2 linked regions of the Hoeflea sp. 108 genome follow. The protein of the gene in region 1 interacts with the protein of each later gene in a pairwise test. Links are inferred from orthologs where the notes say so. Each region holds a gene or a part of one and is shown in the gene's direction. Other genes may lie near its edges. The genes, in order: nth and mdeB.

Region 1 (8,935 bases):
CAAGGCCAAGCCCGGCGGAAAGTCCGGCTGCGAGATAGCCGCAGAAGGTGTCGCCGGCGCCGACGGTGTCGACAGGGGTGATCTTGAGTGCGTCGACATGAATGATGCCGCCGTCCTTGGTTGCCAGCACGCCTTCGCCGCCGAGCGTGACGATGAGGGCGGCGCCGGTGCGGCGGGCAAATTCGCTCATGCGCTCCGGGCGTTCGCCGGCCGGCAGGGCCAGCGCTTCGGCATAAAGGTCGAATTCGGTTTCGTTGGCGACGACATAGTTGGCCTTGCCGACAAAGCCCGCGGCTTCGGCGCGGAAAGGCGCCGTGTTGAGCAGGGTGATCGCGCCGGCCTGACGCGCCGCGCCGATCGCTGCGTCGACCGTCGACAACGGAATCTCGTGCTGCAGCAGCACGATGTCACCCTTGGCGAACTTGGCCTTGTCGAGGTCTCCCGGCACGACCGTGCCGTTGGCGCCGGGCACCACGGCGATCATGTTCTCGCCGTCGCCGCCGACCAGGATCAGGGCGATGCCGGTCGCCGCATGCATCTCGGCCACGCCGCCGAGATCGACGCCGCCATCCCTGAGATATGCGAGCGCTTCGCCGGCGAATGCATCCTTGCCGACTGCACCCACCATGCGGACCGGGGCGCCGGCACGGGCGGCGGCGAGCGCCTGGTTGGCACCCTTTCCGCCCGGGGCCGACTTGAAGTCGCCGCCGGGCACGGTCTCGCCCGGTCCGGGCAGGCGGCCGACGGTGGCGATGAGGTCGAGGTTGATGGATCCGACAACGGTGATCACGGCAGTCTCCTGAAAAGTCGGGCGGAAACTAGCCTGTGTTGCGCGCTCTTGCCAGATGGCGCGGCGTCATTCGCAGCGGAAGACGACCTGTGCCTGGTAGGGGCCGGCGGGGAAGATGCCAGTCGACTTGGTGGCGGTCAGGTTGACCGGGACGATCCTGGTTCCGTTCGACACGCGTGTGACCGTGCTGCCGCCATAGGTCACGCCATCCACGGTGTAGGTGGAGGCGAAGGTCACGTTGGTATCGCCTCCGCTCGGAGCCGACAGGAAGTTGACCGGTGCAGGCGCCGACAGGCCATAGCAGTCGAGCAGGTTGAGGAGGCTGCACAGCAGCGAGCTGGTGGTCACGCTGACCGATGCGGCGGCGGCGCCCGATTGCGTGGAGCCAAGCGTGTTGATGGTGGGATTGGCTGTCAGCGTCCCGTTCGACGTGATGTTGATCGTGCAGGTGCCGATGATGGCGGCTTGCGCGGGCGTGCTGACGAGGCCAAGGCACGCGATCCAGAAAGCGCGGGTGCCGGTGCGCATGATCATTGTCCTGGCTGTTTCTGTGGCTTCTGCGTGCCGTCGGTCCAGCCGCTTTCGGCCCAGCCAGACTTGGAATGCTGCACCGAGCCGGTGATGTCGCCGCCACCGTTGCCCTGGCCGCCAAGCCCCATCTTCAGAAGCTGCAGTTCCATCTGAAGCCGCGCCACTTCGAGCTCGTAGAGCCTTGCGCAGTCGAGCCGCTTCGGCGTCCTGCCGATTGGGATGACCACGCGGCCATAGGTGGCGATGTCGGTGTTGTTACGGCCACTGCCCTGGATCACGCCGACATCGAGATAGGCGCCGTTGCCCGAAACCGCCGAGCGGCAGGTGGTGCCGTCGGCGGCGCGCACCTCGTCCTGGCCCTGGGGCAGGGTCACGCCCGGGAGAGTGAACCCGTTCTGGTTCTGGTTGAGGTTGTAGACGTCTTCAGCCCATGCGGTGACTGGCGCAGTTGCGGCCAGGCACGCGAGCGTCAGAAACGCCGCTGTCCCAGGAATTTTCCGCATATCTGAGCCTTTATCTGCGTCTGTTCGTTGGGGAATGGAACGCTTTCGGTACAGATACGCACTTTACGCTCGGAAGCGCCGTCGAACGGAATGACGACGAGGACAGGGCGCGAGGCCTCGGCGCCCAGCATGAAGCTGTTGGGTGCGACATCGGCCTTCACAGGCTGGAAGTTCTGGTCATAGACACGGACGTCGACCCGGATCTTCGTGTTGTAGGGGTTTGCCGGAAACACCCTGACGGCAAAGGCGTCGGTGAAGCTCGTGACCTCGCCGCGCATCGGCGACATCGACTGTCCCAGGGCCACTGGGCTGAGCATGGCTGCGGTGACAAGCGGGAGCAGGAAACTGGCCTTCATTGCGTGCTGCTCCTTTGGCTACTGGCAGGTGACGACGACGGTGGCGGAATAGTTGCCGCTCGCGAACACGTCGGTGCCGCCCTTTGTGCCGGTGAGGTGCACGGTGACCGTGTCGACCCCGGGCGTGGTGATCGGCGTTGCCGCTGATGTTTCCGCGATCGTGTGTGTCCCGGTCGCCAGATATGTCGACGTCCATGTCGTCGCCGCCGTGTCGTGCGCCGGAACCGTGATCGATGTCGCCGACCCGACGCTGAGCGAAACGCCGCCGGTGGTGGTGATCGTGACCACGCCTGCCACGCCGCCGGCATTCTTCGAGCTCAAGGACTGCAGGCTGGGGCTGACGGTCATGACGCCGGCCGAGTTGTTCACGACCATCGTGCAGATGGCGGCCACGGTGCCGTTGAAGGTGATGTTGCCGGTGGCGGCCGACGCCGTCTGGATCGATGCGCCGGCGGTGAGGATCAGTCCGGATGTGAGTATGCAGTATTTCATTCTGCTCTCCCAGGATGGCGCTGGTGTCGCGTTCCTGGGTCGACCGTGCTCCCGGTATGGTTAATTTGGTGTTAACACCAAATTGTTCGCCAGAGTTCGTTTGTGTACGTTGCTTTTTACTTGACGCAAAAGAAAGTTTTTTGACACTGTGTCAGTGAATAAAATATTCGATATTAGATATTTGCTTTATGGGTACAAAGTAAAAATACAGAATATCGTCAAAATGAGGTGTTGTCGGCGTAGGAAGTTAGGAACCGGCTTGAGCTTTGGTCGTTGACAGGTTCACGATAGGTGGCCCGCCTCCCCAGGGCATTGTTCAACGTTGAATGACTGTCATCGCCAAAAGCTCGCTCATGCGTAACAGCTCATCTAGGGAAGACTGGCCAGGCACAGCGAGTTTTCAATCTTTTGTTGGCTTGCGTTTGAGCTGCAACTTGGCGGTGAGGTCGCGCGAAATTCATCGCGCGACCTTGCCGGCCTCCCAACCGAGGATGGCGCGCTTGCGCGTCAGGCCCCAGTGATAGCCGGTGAGCGCCCCTGATTTGCCCAGCGCGCGATGGCAGGGCACCACGAAGGACAACGGGTTGGCGCCCACTGCTGCGCCCACCGCGCGGCTCGCCGTGGGTTGGCCGATGTCCTTGGCGATGGCCTGATAGCTGCAGGCTCGCCCCATCGGGATCTTGAGCAGCGCTTCCCAGACGCGCAGCTGGAAGTCCGAACCGATCATCACCACACGGAGCGGCTGGTCGGCGCGCCACTGGCTCGGCTCGAAGATGCGTGCGGCATAGGGCGCGGTCGCACTCATGTCCTCGACATAGGTGGCGTTCGGCCACCGGCCAGCCATGTCGGCGAAGGCCGCACGCTCTTCGCCGGCATCGTTGAACGACAGGCCTGCGAGGCCGCGATCGGTCACCATGATCAGCGCCACACCGAAGGGCGAGATGTGGAAACCATAGCGGATGGTCAGGCCGGCGCCGCGTGTCTTGTAGTCGCCGGGCGACATCGCCTCATGCGTCACGAACAGGTCGTGCAGCCGGCCTGGCCCGGACATGCCGAGTTCGAACGACGTCTCCAGCAACGGCATGCCGTCGTCGAGCAATCGGCGCGCATGGTCGAGCGTCACGGCCTGCAGGAAGGCCTTCGGCGAAAGTCCGGCCCACCGGCTGAACAGCTTCTGCAGCGAGGTCGGCGTCTCCCCGACTTCGTCGGCGAGCGCTTCCAGCGATGGCTGCTCGCGATAGTCGAGGCTGATCTTCTCGATCACCCGCCGGACGGTCTCATATTCCGAGCCGGTGGGTGTGATGTCTTTTTGCAATGTGGCGACAGGCATGATCTTTGTCTGGGCGTTCATGGCTTTATCTCCTTGAACGCCAATATCGCCCCGAGGTCGAGGCTTTCCCACCCGATTCCTGCCGAAAGGCTGAGCTTCCTTCGTACTTTTCCAGGAATTGCGTCAGCGGGTCTTTGCCGTCGCCAGTGCACGCGAAAAAGCCTTGGCAAAGCTTTCGCGATCATCGGGATTGAGGAAGCTGCCCAGCGACACGCTGTTCTCGCGCGACACGACCGCCATGCCGGTGATGCCGATCTCTTCGTGGCGGGAGATGGCGAACCGGGTCCAGAACGGATTGAAGTGGAACTGCTCGGACTGGCCCGAAGGGGCGGTCTTGCGGATGTCGAGGCTGGTGCGAGAGACGCTGACCTCTTCGCGTGTTCGGGCGGCGCGATAGTTGAGCCGGAAGGCTATGTAGAGGCCGATGACGTCGAGGCCGAAGAAGCCGAAGATCGGCCATGCGCCGTTGCTTAGGAAGACGATGCCGGTGACGACCCAGCCGAACATCAGCGCGCCCATCAGGATCATGAACCCGGTGTGGCCCATCGACCTGTATGGCACAAGCAGAGCCTTGAAGAATGGCTCGTCGGCGGCGAAGGTGGCGTTTGTTTCGCTCATGCCTGTCGATTATAGAAGCGCCATGAAAAACCCCAAGACAAAAGATGGTGCGCGGACGGCACCTGCGGGTCGCAGCCAGGTTTCGAAGGCAAAGCCCAAGCCTCGTACGACCCGCCGGCGTTCACTCTATTCGGCCGATGAGGTGCGCGAGATCTTCCGCCGTTTCGCCGTCCAGCGGCCGGAGCCGAAGGGAGAGCTCGAACACGTCAATGCCTTTACCCTTCTTGTCGCGGTGGTGCTGTCGGCGCAGGCGACCGACGCCGGCGTCAACAAGGCGACGCGTGCGCTTTTCGCCATTGCCGACACGCCTGAGAAGATGCTGGCTCTCGGCGAGGAAAAGGTCGGCGAGCACATCCGCACCATCGGGCTCTGGCGCAACAAGGCCAAGAATGTGATCGCCTTGTCCGAGGCGCTGATCCGCGACTATGGCAGCGAGGTGCCCGACGATCGCGACATGTTGACCAAGCTGCCCGGCGTCGGCCGCAAGACGGCAAACGTGGTGCTCAACATGGCCTTCGGCCACCACACCATGGCCGTCGACACGCACATCCTGCGCATTGGCAACCGCATCGGGCTGGCGCCGGGCAAGACACCCGATCAGGTCGAGCAGGGGCTCTTGAAGATCATCCCCGACGAGTTCATGCGTCATGCCCATCATTGGCTGATCCTGCATGGGCGTTATGTCTGCAAGGCGCGTAAGCCAGATTGCTGGCGTTGCGTCATCGCCGACATCTGCAAGTCGCCGGAGAAATCGACCGATGTGCCGGCGCCGCTTGTACCGCTCGACGATATCGATGAGATCGAGGTGGCCGAAGCCGAAGTGGCGGCTCAGTAGCCGCGCGCCATTGTGGCCGCGAAGACAGGGATCAGCGCGAAGACCACAGCCTCCATCTTGAGGAAAGTGCGAACGCGCAGAACGTCCGCGTCCGGAACGACATAGCTTTCGGCGTTCGCCGCCCGCCAGCGCAGGATGCGGATGGTCGGCACGATCGACAGCAGCCCGACCAGCGCGAAGGCGGCCATCTTGGCCCAGAAGGTCGGGTTGTAGACGTAGAATTCCCATCCCTTGAGGCCAAAATAGACCCGCGATGCGCCGATGATGATCAAGAGCATGGCAAGCGCGCCATAGGCTGCGTCGATGCGGGTCAATATGGCCAGTGCCCGCCCGCCAAGCCCCGGCCGGATCAGGACCAACTCTGCCGCGATGACGCCGGCCAGCGCAAAGGCGAGCAAATGATGGGCAATGGCTAGAACGAGATCGGTCACAATTGCCTCGCTTGGCTGCTTCGCACGCAACCATATCAGCGGCCGTGCTGATGTCGCTACTGACAGAGCCTGTCAGCAAGGCTGGCACTCGGCCGATTGACTGGAAGGGCAGGATTTGGCCATTTCATGCTCCATGGCCCTTATCCGCGATCTCAACCCTATGCCCGACTGGATCCGCAGCGAACTCGTTTCGCGTGGGGTGTTCGAGGCTTACGAGGCGCGGCCGGCCTACCAACGAAACGACTATCTTGGCTGGATAACTAAGGCCAAGCTCGAGGTCACCCGCCGCAAGCGTCTCGACCAGATGCTCGACGAACTCAAGCGTGGCGGCGTCTACATGCGCATGGCGTGGAACGGATAAAGCGCCGATCAGCCTGGCGAAAAGGTCCTCTGCTTTTCGCAGGGGTGGATTTTCGCAAGGGCGGATTATGAAAGCGAATTCTGGCCTGCCGGATGGCCGGCCACCTGTGCTAGAGGCGGGCAAAGACGCATGGAGCCCTAGAGATGACCGCCTTTTCCCTTTCAGATATCCCTGTCATCGAAACCGAGCGGACGATACTCAGGCCGCACCGGCTCGCGGATTTCGATGCCTACGCGGAAATGTGGGCCGACCCTGTCGTCACCCGTTTCATTGCCAAGCCGCGCACGCGCGAGGAAAGTTGGCAGCGCTTTCTGCGTCATGCCGGTTCGTGGTCGCTGATCGGCTACGGCTTCTGGGCGGTCGAGGACAAGGCTTCTGGCCGCTTCGTCGGCGAGGCCGGCTTTCACGATCTCAAGCGCGATCTCGTGCCGTCGATCGAAGGCCTGCCGGAAGCCGGCTGGGGTTTCGCCGCCGACATGCACGGCAAGGGGCTGGCGAGTGAAGTCGTCGGCGGGTTCGTCAAATGGGCTGACGGCCGTTTCCCGCGCACCGTCTGCATCATCGATCCGAACAATGGCGCGTCGCTGCGTGTGGCAGAGAAGAACGGCTACCGCGAATACGCCCGCACCACCTATCACGGCGAGCCGACGATCATGCTCGAGCGCCACGGCTGAGCTGGAGCCAGCCACGGCGCTCGGCATTGATAGCCTTCGGGTCAGCGGCGAGCCGCCGTCTCCGGCACCGGCTTGGCGCCGCCGATGCGTTCCCAGCGTCCGCCATTGCCCTGGGCCTGGCGGGCGAAATATTTGTAAGGTGTGTTCGACCAGTCGCGCACCGAGCTGGTCAGGTTGTCGAGGATCAGATCGCCTTCGCTGGTGCGCACGGTCAGCACCGTATGACCGTCGCCCCGGTAGCGGGCCACGGTGATCAGCAGCGCCGACGCCGGCCAGCCGCGCTTCATAAGCTCGTGCTTCTTGAGGATGGCAATGTCCTCGCAATCGCCTGTGGCGCCGGCCATGCGCCAGTCGTCTTCCTTGCCGACCGTGGACATGTCGCTTCGTTCCGACACACGCGAATTCACCGACCGGTTGACCTGCTGAAGTTCAGCCTTCCGCTCTGGTGCGAGGTCGACAACTTTCTGGCCGCCCTTGGTGCTGCAAAGGCGTGGGTTGCTGCTGCAGAATGGGTAGAAGGCCGGCGGCGCGAAGGCGCTTCCGGTTGTCGTCATGGATGTTCCGGCCTCGGCGGCGAAGGTGGTGGCAAACGAAGTCAAAAGCGCGGCTAGCGCGATGTAGCGTTTCACAGTTGATGTCCCCGATGCGTGGATTAAAGGGTGCTGTAGGGCGGTTAATAAGGCGTTGCTAAAATTCGGATCGGGCTGAACCGAGGCAGGTTGGTTAACAAATTGTAACTTGATTATATAACATTTGAAGAGGCTAGATGAGCGTGGTTGCGGCACCCCCTCCCAAGGAGACAGCAAATGTCTGCAATCAGGGAATCGATAGCCAAAGCACTATTCGTGGCGCTTTCCGTTTCAGGTTCATCTCTTTACATAACGGGATATGCTAGCGCTGCCGTTCCGCAACGCATGGCAGCCGCCCAATGCAGCCCTTTGACTGGCTCCAACTATCAGAGCTGCTGCCTTGCCATGAATCGCTCGGAGATTCTGACGCAGGCTCAGCTCGACCAATGCCCGCCCTGGACGACGGCGGTTATTGTTGCAAATACGTTGCCGGATTCGGAGGGAGGTGACGATAGCGTTACCCCGATTGTTCCCCCTACTGTGACGCCGCCTGATGACGGCCACCACCACCATCACCATCATCATGGTGGCGGCGACGGCGATGACCATCACCATCATCACCACCACCACCCTGGCGATCATGATCACAATGGTGACGACCATCATGGCGATCATGACCACCATGACCGTGACCACCATGATCGCGATCGCGACCATCACGATCGTGACCACCATGACGGCGATCGCGACCATCATGACCGCGATCACCATGAAGGTGACCATCATGAAGGCGGCGACCATCACCAGGGTGGCGACCATCATGAAGGCGGCGACCACCACCAGGGTGGCGACCATCATGAAGGCGGCGACCACCACCAGGGTGGCGACCATCATGAGGGCGGCGACCATCACCAGGGAGGCGACCATCATGAAGGCGGTGACCATCATGAAGGTGGTCACGACCATGCCGACCATGACCACGGTGGCCGCAAATAGTCTGCTGGCTGCGTGAAAGGCAAAGAACAGGGCGGCTGGCCGGAGCATATCCCGGATCGGCGATAGGGCGCCCGTTCAACTATCTAGACGAATTGCTTTGAGGGAAAGCGCCGGCCGGGCGTCCTGTTACCCGAGGCAAGTTCGAGGAGCTTCGGGGGACGCCCGGTCTTTAGCTTCTTCGACCCCGCTGCGGCCCTCTGGTCAGGCATTCACCACAAACGATAGCAGCAGTTCCGGTACCTTTATCGGGGCGCGGACGATGTTGAGCTGACCGCGATAGCGCCGCTCGGCTGCACCTATGACGAAACCGCTGGCGATCGGGACGCCGTCATTGGCGTCAAGTCGGGCAAAGATATCGGTGACGTTGAGATCGAGTGACAGCCTGAGGTCGCGATGCGTGTCTTCGCCGAAACCTACCGGCAGCTGCCGCCGCACCAGATGTTGGAAGG
Region 2 (9,201 bases), on another replicon or contig:
TCAAGGCCGTGGGCGTCGCAGCGAGTTGGTGAATATGCCTTGCTGGCGTCGACCCAGGTCCCCGAGGGAGGGTTGTTTGACCAGCTGGCGAACGGGCTCGACCACAAGAATGTGCAACGCCTGCGGGACGCATGGCCGATGCTAAAGGCAGCTCAGCAGCTTGCGGCGTATACGCGAGCACAAGCAAGACAGGATTGGGTGGAGGATCTCGTACCGAAATCTCGCCAGCAGCCGGTTATTCGGCAATGATCGGCATTCACACCCCCTTGGCGCTTCTTATGGCCCCCGCCGGGATTGCGATCCTCGCGGCATCGGCCTTCATCGGTGGCTACCGTATCAATCTGACCGCCGAGCGATTCAGTTGGCTTATGGCGTATCGAGACACTGCGGCGGCCGGTGAGGGTCGGCGACATCGTGTTTGTCTGCCCGCCGGCAGACGAAGGATCGAGGCGGGCCTTCCTGCGCGGCTACCTCAGGCGCGGCCTCTGTTCAGGCGGTTACGCTCCGCTGATCAAACCCGTTGCCGCTCTGCCTGGTCAAACTGTCGAGATCGGCGCGACTGTCGTGATTGACGGGCGCCAAGTGGTCTCCTCTCCAATCAGAATGCGGGATGGTCAGGGCAGACCGATTCAGGCCTGGTTCGGCGGGCAGGTTGATCCTGGCACCCTGTTTGTCCTGTCATCTTTCGCAGGGTCGTACGATTCCCGATATTTCGGACCGCTTCCAGTAGAAGGCCTGCTGGGTTTGGCACGTCCCGTTTTCACCTTTGCCCCGTGATGTGGCGAGGTTCGTTGCTCGTCTTGGGCGCAGTGGCCATCGGCCTTGTCGGCTGGAGCGGCGATGCGCGGATGCTGCCCGTGGCGATGGGTTTTCCCCTGCTTTGGTCGCGGTCGCCTTCGAGGCTGGTCGCGGGACTTGTTTCGACAGGCTATTTCCTGGCGGCCTCACGAGGCCTGCCACAAGGCGTATCCAATTATTACGACACTGTGGCCTGGCATGGCGTTCTGTTGTGGGTCGCAGCCTCCATCGCCTTTATCGTGGTGCACGTTGTTCTTTGGACTGAACATTCCACATGGGGCCAGGCCAACCCTGTCATCGCTGCTGGTGTGCTGTTTCCGGGGACGGGATGGTGGGGGTTGGGCGCGACGCTCCTTGCTTGTTGCGATGACAGCCAGGCGCTGGCTGCCTGTTATCCTGATGCTGGGTGGCCTTTGGATCTGGTCCGTGGCTGGCTGGAAGACACCAGTGGCACCCGATGGCTGGATCGGATTGGACCTTGATTACGGAAGGCGACTAGGCCGCGACATGAGCCTTGAGTTTCACCGGGATCTGATGACTCAGGTTCGCGCAGCTGCAGACAAGGGGGCAAAAGTCATAGTTCTGCCCGAAAATGCCCTTGGCCATCTTACGCCTACCCTTGATAGCCTCTGGCGCGAGCAGGTGACAAGCATTGACGTCACGATTGTCGCCGGAGCAACGGTTGTTGATGGCCAGGGCTATGACAATGTGATGGTCGCGATAGCTGGTGATGCCGAGGTCGCCTATCGGCAAAGGATGCCGGTGCCGGTTTCCATGTGGCAGCCATGGCGAGCATGGGGTGGTGGAGGCGGAGCGCAGGCCTATTTGCTGGAGAATCCCACTGTCGCGGTTGATGGAATGCTTGTGGCGCCATTGCTTTGTTATGAACAGCTGCTCGTGTGGCCTGTGTTGCAATCAGTGATGGGTTCACCTGATGTGATTGTTGCAGCCGCAAATGTCTGGTGGGCGGACGGCACGTCGATCGTGCCGATCCAGAGGGCCAGCACGGTTGCCTGGGCAAGGCTGTTTTCAAAGGCATTGGTCATGGCGTTCAACAGGTAACCTGGGCATTCCCCGCCGGCAGAGGTCTTCGCAGCAAGCTCATTTCATGGGCGTTTGCGGAGCTTTCAGGGGCAGCGCGCAGACATCGCTGTTCCGCCCCTGAGGTCAAGGCCGGAGCGAAGGTCTCGATCGAGACCGACAAGAACGACAACACCAAGGTGACGAACGTCATGATGAACCGTAACCCGCGGGTCGAGCAAAAGCTCCGCTCGCTCCGGCTGGCGGAGGTTTTTGCGTTTGAGACCAGCAACAGCTAATCCAAATGGGTTACCGCATTTGGCGTATTCTGTTTTGCGACAGCGTCTTGTAGCGTCCCCTAATAAGAAATGATGGGGGCATCAGTTTGAAGTTTAATGAAGTTAAGCGCGGCCGACCTCGGGTGGGCGGAAGCGTTGCGATACATCTACGCGTTTCGGAGGATCTTGCGGACGCAATCGATACCTATCTCAGCAAGCACTCGTCCGGTGTAAACCGCCAGGAGGCGGTGAGAGAGCTGGTCAGGTTGCAGCTCGCCGCACTTGGGCTGCCATCTGACGGCGTTCCTATAGACAATAGTACCCGCAAAGCTGCCGGCTAATCCCAAAGGGTTCGATGACGGGGTGGGCTGGAGCAACTTGGCTACGCCACCTATCGCACCAGCCCTGGCAGGCCCGCTTTGGGGACGGCCTTCGCCCCACAACTTCCGATGGCGCTGGGACGCTGTCATTCTCCAAATGGGGAGGCCACGGGTTTCAATTGACGCCGCCGGTCTCGATCAAGAAGACGATCACGCCGGACTATCTCATCAGCCTTGAATACGGAAAGCAGTACAAGTCGCTGAAGCGTCACCTGTCTATTCGCGGGCTAACCCCTGAAGAGTATCGCTCGAAATGGGGCCTGCCGGCCGACTATCCCATGGCTTAGGCAAGCTATGCTGCCCAACGCTCTCAGCTCGCCAAGGCCAGTGGCATTGGCCGCAAGGTTGGCGAAAAACACGCTTCAAAGCGCGTCGCATGCAAGGCGTAAGGTCTCAAGGAGATGACTGCGCTGCGATGATCTTGTCGAGCTTTTGGCGGACTGGGTCGTCGTAGACAGCTCGCTGGCCATCTGCCGGGATAGTTCGAGTTATTCGCCGACTTTTGGGGTCGTCGATCATAGCGACCTCCTCCCAGCGCAAACAACGCTCGAGATCGTCTAGCGATCCATGCCATCTGGCCAACGCAGGTGCCTGGCGCAGCAAACAAAAACCCTTCCACGGCCGGGGGCCTGGCAAAGCCCTTGGAGCCGGGCCAGAGACGCAATAGACGAAGCCGCTGATCTAGCCCAAGTGCCGATGTCCGCAGGCTTTTTCACATGTAGGTTGCAAGACGGCTTGCCTTACCGCCGCTTCTGCGGACTCGTAAGATCCTCGAGCGGCAGGGCGGTTTTGTACTTGACCTGCTTGAGAGCAAAACTCGATCGTATGTTTGCAACGCCACGCGTCTTGGACAGCCGGTCGACAATGAAGTGCTGGAGCGCGACCGTGTCGCGTACCACCACGCGCAGCAGATAGTCGGAATCGCCCGTCATCAGATAACATTCCATGACCTCGGGAAGGCGCGCCATAGCCGCCTCAAAGACCTCAAGCAGCGCCTCGGTCTGCTTTTCCAGCGTGACCTGGATGAACACGCTGACATTGGCGCCCAGCTTTACCGGGTCGAGCAGGGCGACGCGGCGCGTGATGATGCCGGCTTCTTCCAGGGCGCGTACCCGGGCAAGGCAGGGCGATGCCGACAATCCCACCCTTGCGGCAAGCTCGACATTGGTGAGGCTGGCATCTTCCTGGATCTCCGCAAGGATGCGCATGTCTATCGTATCAAGCGTCATGGTCGGTTCATTCAACTGCCATTTTAGATACTTACAGCACAAAGTGCCGTAATTCTGAAATCTTGCAACACCTTCGGCAGGAAATTCCGAGGCCTTGCCGCTATTATCGCGCGCAAGAGGAACTCAAGGAGCTAAGGCGCCATCATGCTCACCAATAACTCTTCCGCCTCCACTGGAGGAGCCAGCGCTGGACATGACGGCGACCCTCAGGAAACGGCGGACTGGCTGGCCTCTTTGGAAACCCTGTTCTTCAGTTCGGGCGGAACAAGAGCCGAATTCATTCTCGGCGAACTCGACCGCAGGGCCAAGGAACTGGGCATCGTCCATGAAGCTCTGCCGTTCTCGCCTTATCGCAACAGCATCCCACTGGAAAAGCAGCCTCCATTTCCCGGTGACCTTGCCATGGAGGAGCGCATCACAGCGATCATTCGCTGGAACGCGCTGGCCATGGTGGTCCGGGCCAACAAGGCCTATGGAGAACTTGGTGGGCACATCGGCAGCTATGCCTCGGCAGCCGAAATCTTTGAAGTTGGCTTCAATCACTTCTTCCGCGCCGACACAGGCGCAGGCGACGGCGACGTGGTGTTCTTCCAGCCGCATTCGGCTCCCGGTGTCTATGCGCGCGCCTATCTGGAGGGGCGGCTTTCGGAAGAACACCTTCAACACTATCGCCAGGAGATCGGCGGCTCCGGCCTTTGTTCCTATCCTCATCCATGGCTGATGCCCGACTTCTGGCAGGTGCCGACGGGATCCATGGGGATCGGCCCCATCACAGCGGTCTACCAGGCCCGCTTCATGCGTTACCTCAACGACCGGGATCTGGCCAATACCGGGGGCCGGCATGTCTGGGGCGTGTTCGGGGACGGCGAGATGGATGAACCGGAATCGATCGCTGGCCTGTCGATCGCTGCACGTGAAAAGCTCGACAACCTTACCTTTGTCATCAACTGCAACCTCCAGCGTCTCGACGGCCCGGTTCGCGGCAACGGCCAGATCATCCAGGAACTGGAGAGCACCTTCCGGGGCGCTGGATGGAACGTGATCAAGGTTTTGTGGGGATCGGAATGGGATGCGCTGTTTGCGCGCGATACCCAGCATGCGCTGCTCCGTCGTTTTGCCGCAACCGTAGACGGCAAGTACCAGACGCTCGGCGCCAAGGACGGTGCCTATAACCTGGCGCACTTCTTCGAGGAAGATCCAGAGGTCAAGGCCCTTGTCGCTCACATGTCGGACAATGACATCGACGCCCTGAAACGCGGCGGCCACGATTTCCGCAAGCTCTTTGCTGCCTTTGAGGCTGCCAGAGCAACCAATGGCAGACCGACGGTCATCCTTGCCAAGACCAAGAAGGGCTTTGGCATGGGGGCAGCGGGAGAGTCGCGGATGACCGTGCACCAATCCAAGAAGCTCGACGTCGATGCTCTGCTGGCTTTCCGCGATCGCTTCTCGCTGCCGATCAGCAATGAGCAGGCCGAGCAGGTCGCCTTCTACAAGCCGGCCGAAGGCAGCACTGAGCTTGCCTACCTTCGGTCGCGCCGTGAGGCGCTCGGGGGGTACCTGCCGGCACGCCGGCGCCAAGCCGACCCGGTGGCAGTCCCGCCGCTCAAAGGGTATGGGGACTTTGCGCTCAACGCCGACGGCAAGGAGATGTCGACGACGATGGCCGCGGTAAGGTTGCTCGGCAACATGATCAAGGACAAAGAAATCGGGCCGCGCATCGTGCCGATCGTCGCAGACGAGGCGCGTACATTCGGCATGGCCAACCTGTTCCGGCAGGTGGGCATCTATTCTCCGGTCGGTCAGCTCTACGAGCCTGAGGATGCAGGCTCGATGCTCTATTACAAGGAAGCCAGAAACGGACAGTTGCTGGAAGAGGGCATCACCGAGGCTGGCGCATTGTCGTCATGGGTGGCCGCTGCGACATCTTACAGCATTCACAACCTGGCCATGCTGCCGGTCTATATTTACTACTCCATGTTTGGTTTTCAGCGTGTCGGCGACCTGATCTGGGCGGCGGCCGATCAACGTTCGCGGGGCTTCCTGATCGGGGCGACCGCAGGCCGGACGACGCTGGCAGGCGAGGGACTTCAACATCAGGACGGATCGAGCCTGCTCGTGGCTTCTACCGTTCCAAATTGCCGTGCCTACGACCCTGCCTTCGCCTATGAACTGGCGGTCATCTTCGACCATGGCGCCCGCGCCATGATGGAACAGGGCAAGGACGAGTTCTATTACATCACCGCGATGAACGAGAACTACGCCCAGCCGTCGATGCCTGAGGGTGTCGAGGCCGATATCATCAAGGGGCTGTACCAGCTCACCAGCCACAAACCCAAGAAGAGTGCTGGTCTTGTGCGTTTGCTCGGCTCAGGCACGATACTGCCTCAGGTTGCCGAGGCAGCAAAGACGCTTGCCAATGATTGGGGTGTCGCCTCTGAAGTGTGGAGCGCGACAAGCTTTTCTGAATTGTCACGCGATGCACGAGAGGCGGAACGTCACAACCGTTACAATCCTCTTGCCGAACCGATGACCAGCCATCTCGCGCGTTGCCTGCCCGGCACGGCGCCGATCATTGCCGCCACCGATTATGTTCGCGCCTATCCGCAGCTGATTGCATCCTATGTGAAAGGTGCGTTTACCGCGCTCGGTACAGACGGTTTCGGCCGTAGCGACACGCGCACCATGCTGCGCCACTTCTTCGAGGTCGATCATCGTCACATCACGGTGGCAGCACTTTCGGCACTTGCCGCCGAGGGGGCTGTCATGCGCCAGACGGTTGCGGACGCAATTGCCCGCTACGGCCTCGACGGTGCTGCCGATGCGCCCTGGCTGCGCTGATCCGGGTCGAGCTCCAGTTCTGAAAGATTTGATATGAGCCAGCAAATGGAAGTCAGGTTGCCGGACATTGGCGACTATAAGGATGTGCCCGTTGTCGAGTTTCTGGTGAAGCCGGGGGACGTTGTCGCAGTGGAAGATCCACTGATGACGGTGGAGTCGGACAAGGCGACGATGGAGATCCCGGCCCCCGTTGCCGGTACCGTGAGGGAATTTGCTGTTGCTATTGGCACTCGCGTGTCGCAAGGCGCGCTGCTGATGATCATCGATGCTGCAGCGCCTCCGATGGAAGAAGCGTCGGATGCGACAAAGCCCAAAACAGAACCAGCTTCACCTCTCCTGGCCGAGCCACCGGCTCCTGTGAAAGAGCCGACGGCACCATCGCCAATGTCTGCAGGAAATGGACCGACGATTGCGTCGGAGCATTCCGCGAGCGCTCATGCAACGCCGTCGGTGCGCTCTTTTGCCCGCGAAATCGGGGTCGACCTTGGCTTGGTGAAGCCGTCGGGCGCCAAAGGAAGAATATTGCGAGAAGACATTACCGCACACATCAAGGAGCGTCTTGCTGGTGGGGCCATGGTTCAGGCGCCGGGTTCCGGCATAGGCGCCGGCCTGCCCGACTGGCCTGCGGTCGATTACGCAAAATTCGGTCTCGTGGAGCGCCAGCCGCTGTCGCGCATCCAAAAGATTTCGGGCGGCAATCTCACTCGCAATTGGTTGACCATCCCCCATGTCACCAATTTCGACAGGGCCGACGTGACCGGGCTCGAGGCGTTTCGCAAGGAGCTCAATGCGGCAAACAACGACGCCAAGCTGACCATGGTCGCCTTCCTGATCAAGGCCTCGGCACTGGCGCTCAAGGCATTCCCGCGTTTCAACGCCTCGCTCGATGGCGACGATCTGGTGCTCAAGAACTACGTCCATATCGGTTTTGCCGCCGACACGCCGAAGGGGCTTATGGTGCCGGTGATCCGCGATTGCGACCGCAAGGGCGTTGTCGAAATCTCTACCGAGATGCGGGTGCTTGCCGACAAGGCGCGCGCGGGCGGATTGTCTGCCGCCGACATGCAGGGTGGCTGCTTCTCAGTCTCGTCGCTCGGCGGTATCGGGGGGGCCGGGTTCACGCCCATCATAAATGCGCCAGAGGTGGCGATCCTGGGCGCCGGCCGCTCGGCGATGGAAGCCATCTGGGACGGCGTCTCGTTCCAGCCGCGGCTGATCGTGCCGGTTTCGCTGTCCTGGGATCACCGGGTAATCGACGGTGTCGCCGCTGCCAGGTTCCTTGGCCACATCGCCGCCCTCTTGGGCGACTTCCGCCGCGCGATCGTTTGAGGCCGAGATGAGCATCACTGAAATCAGAGTGCCCGAGATGGGTGACTTCAAGGATGTTGCTGTCATTGAGGTGCACATCAAGCCAGGTGACGATGTTGCTGTCGAGCAGACGCTGATTGTCCTTGAATCCGACAAGGCTTCCATCGACGTACCCGCGCCCTATGCGGGGCGTGTCGTATCGGTTGAGCTCGCCGTTGGTAAGCGTGTGTCCAAGGGGGCGTTGATCGCCATTTTGGAAGTGGCCGCGGCCAAAAGCGAGGCCAAGCCTGTTGCCAAGGCGGAAGTACCGGTGACAACCACAGCACCGCACCAGATGGCAGGACCGCTGCCCGCTACCAGACGCGAGCCTGATTGCGATGTGGTGGTTATCGGAGGTGGGCCCGGCGGTTACTCCGCTGCCTTCCGCGCCGCCGACCTTGGTCAGCACGTGATCCTGGTCGAGCGCGAGCCAACTTTGGGCGGCGTCTGTCTCAATGTCGGCTGCATTCCCTCCAAGGCGCTGCTCCATGTCGCGGCTGTCAAGGAAGAGGCAGAACGTCTCGCCGATCATGGCATCTCGTTCGACGCGCCGACCGTTGATCTCGACAAGTTGCGGAGTTTCAAGGACGGTGTCGTGCGCCGGCTTACCGACGGCCTGAAAGGCATGGCGCGACAACGCAATGTCGAGATTGTGAGGGGGACGGCCGCGTTTGCCGCTGCCGATGCCGTCGACGTCGCCCTGCCGGAAGGCGCAAGTCGCAGGATCATCTTTTCAAAGGCGATCATTGCCGCTGGCTCGGAACCGGTCAGGTTGCCGTTCCTGCCAGAGCATCCACGCATTGTTGATTCCACTGGCGCGCTTGCTCTCCCCTTTGCCCCTGAACGCATGCTGGTCATTGGTGGTGGTATCATCGGACTGGAAATGGCCACCGTCTACAGTGCACTCGGCGCTCGGGTGGACGTTGTCGAGCAACTCGACAGGTTGCTGCCCGATGTCGATCGGGATGTGGTTGGAATCTGGGGCAAGCGCAACGCCCACCGGTTTGATGCGCTGCTGCTTGGTGCGCGTGTCGAAAGCGTGACAGCAGAGAAGGAGGGACTTCTCGTAAGGACAAGCGGTGAGAGTGCTGGCACCAGACGCTACGACCTGATCCTGCAGGCGGCAGGCCGGCGGCCAGCAGCCGAGAAACTGCTGCTGGGCGTTGCTGGTGTTTCTGTCGATGCAAGGGGTTTCGTCGAAGTCGATGGGCAGATGCGGACGCGCAACCAGAACATTTTCGCTGTTGGCGACGTGACGGGAAATCCTATGCTGGCACACAAGGCCGTGCACCAGGGACATGTCGCCGCCGA

The links.
Region 2: the proteins of nth (region 1) and mdeB interact in binary tests that used the Escherichia coli proteins (3 or more experiments, as listed by UniProt). The link is inferred for Hoeflea sp. 108 from one-to-one orthologs.

Annotation. Positions count from the first base shown.
Region 1 is NZ_KB890024.1:362,217-371,151, forward strand. What follows is about bases 3,600-6,548. They hold nth (endonuclease III), read left to right. Parts: upstream 3,600-4,642; coding sequence 4,643-5,455; downstream 5,456-6,548. Other genes in these bases: B015_RS0101825 (bifunctional helix-turn-helix domain-containing protein/methylated-DNA--[protein]-cysteine S-methyltransferase), read right to left, coding at 3,600-4,023; B015_RS0101830 (DUF2244 domain-containing protein), read right to left, coding at 4,126-4,620; B015_RS0101840 (DUF2214 family protein), read right to left, coding at 5,449-5,886; B015_RS0101845 (YdeI/OmpD-associated family protein), read left to right, coding at 6,002-6,247; B015_RS0101850 (GNAT family N-acetyltransferase), read left to right, coding at 6,391-6,548. In the rest of the region: B015_RS0101800 (ribokinase), read right to left, coding at 1-790; B015_RS0101805 (hypothetical protein), read right to left, coding at 857-1,318; B015_RS30235 (hypothetical protein), read right to left, coding at 1,321-1,824; B015_RS0101815 (hypothetical protein), read right to left, coding at 1,791-2,180; B015_RS0101820 (hypothetical protein), read right to left, coding at 2,199-2,672; more of B015_RS0101825, read right to left, coding at 3,130-3,599; more of B015_RS0101850, read left to right, coding at 6,549-6,921; B015_RS0101855 (transglutaminase-like cysteine peptidase), read right to left, coding at 6,963-7,550; B015_RS0101860 (hypothetical protein), read left to right, coding at 8,044-8,502; B015_RS0101865 (ribbon-helix-helix domain-containing protein), read right to left, coding at 8,688-8,935. UniProt on the Escherichia coli protein: DNA repair enzyme that has both DNA N-glycosylase activity and AP-lyase activity. The DNA N-glycosylase activity releases various damaged pyrimidines from DNA by cleaving the N-glycosidic bond, leaving an AP (apurinic/apyrimidinic) site.
Region 2 is NZ_KB890026.1:45,617-54,817, reverse strand. The notes cover bases 3,529-6,743. They hold mdeB (alpha-ketoglutarate dehydrogenase), read left to right. Parts: upstream 3,529-3,849; coding sequence 3,850-6,543; downstream 6,544-6,743. Other genes in these bases: B015_RS0128170 (dihydrolipoyllysine-residue acetyltransferase), read left to right, coding at 6,577-6,743; B015_RS0128180 (Lrp/AsnC family transcriptional regulator), read right to left, coding at 3,529-3,705. In the rest of the region: B015_RS34105 (hypothetical protein), read left to right, coding at 1-32; more of B015_RS0128180, read right to left, coding at 3,217-3,528; more of B015_RS0128170, read left to right, coding at 6,744-7,872; lpdA (dihydrolipoyl dehydrogenase), read left to right, coding at 7,880-9,201. UniProt on the Escherichia coli protein: Component of the pyruvate dehydrogenase (PDH) complex, that catalyzes the overall conversion of pyruvate to acetyl-CoA and CO(2).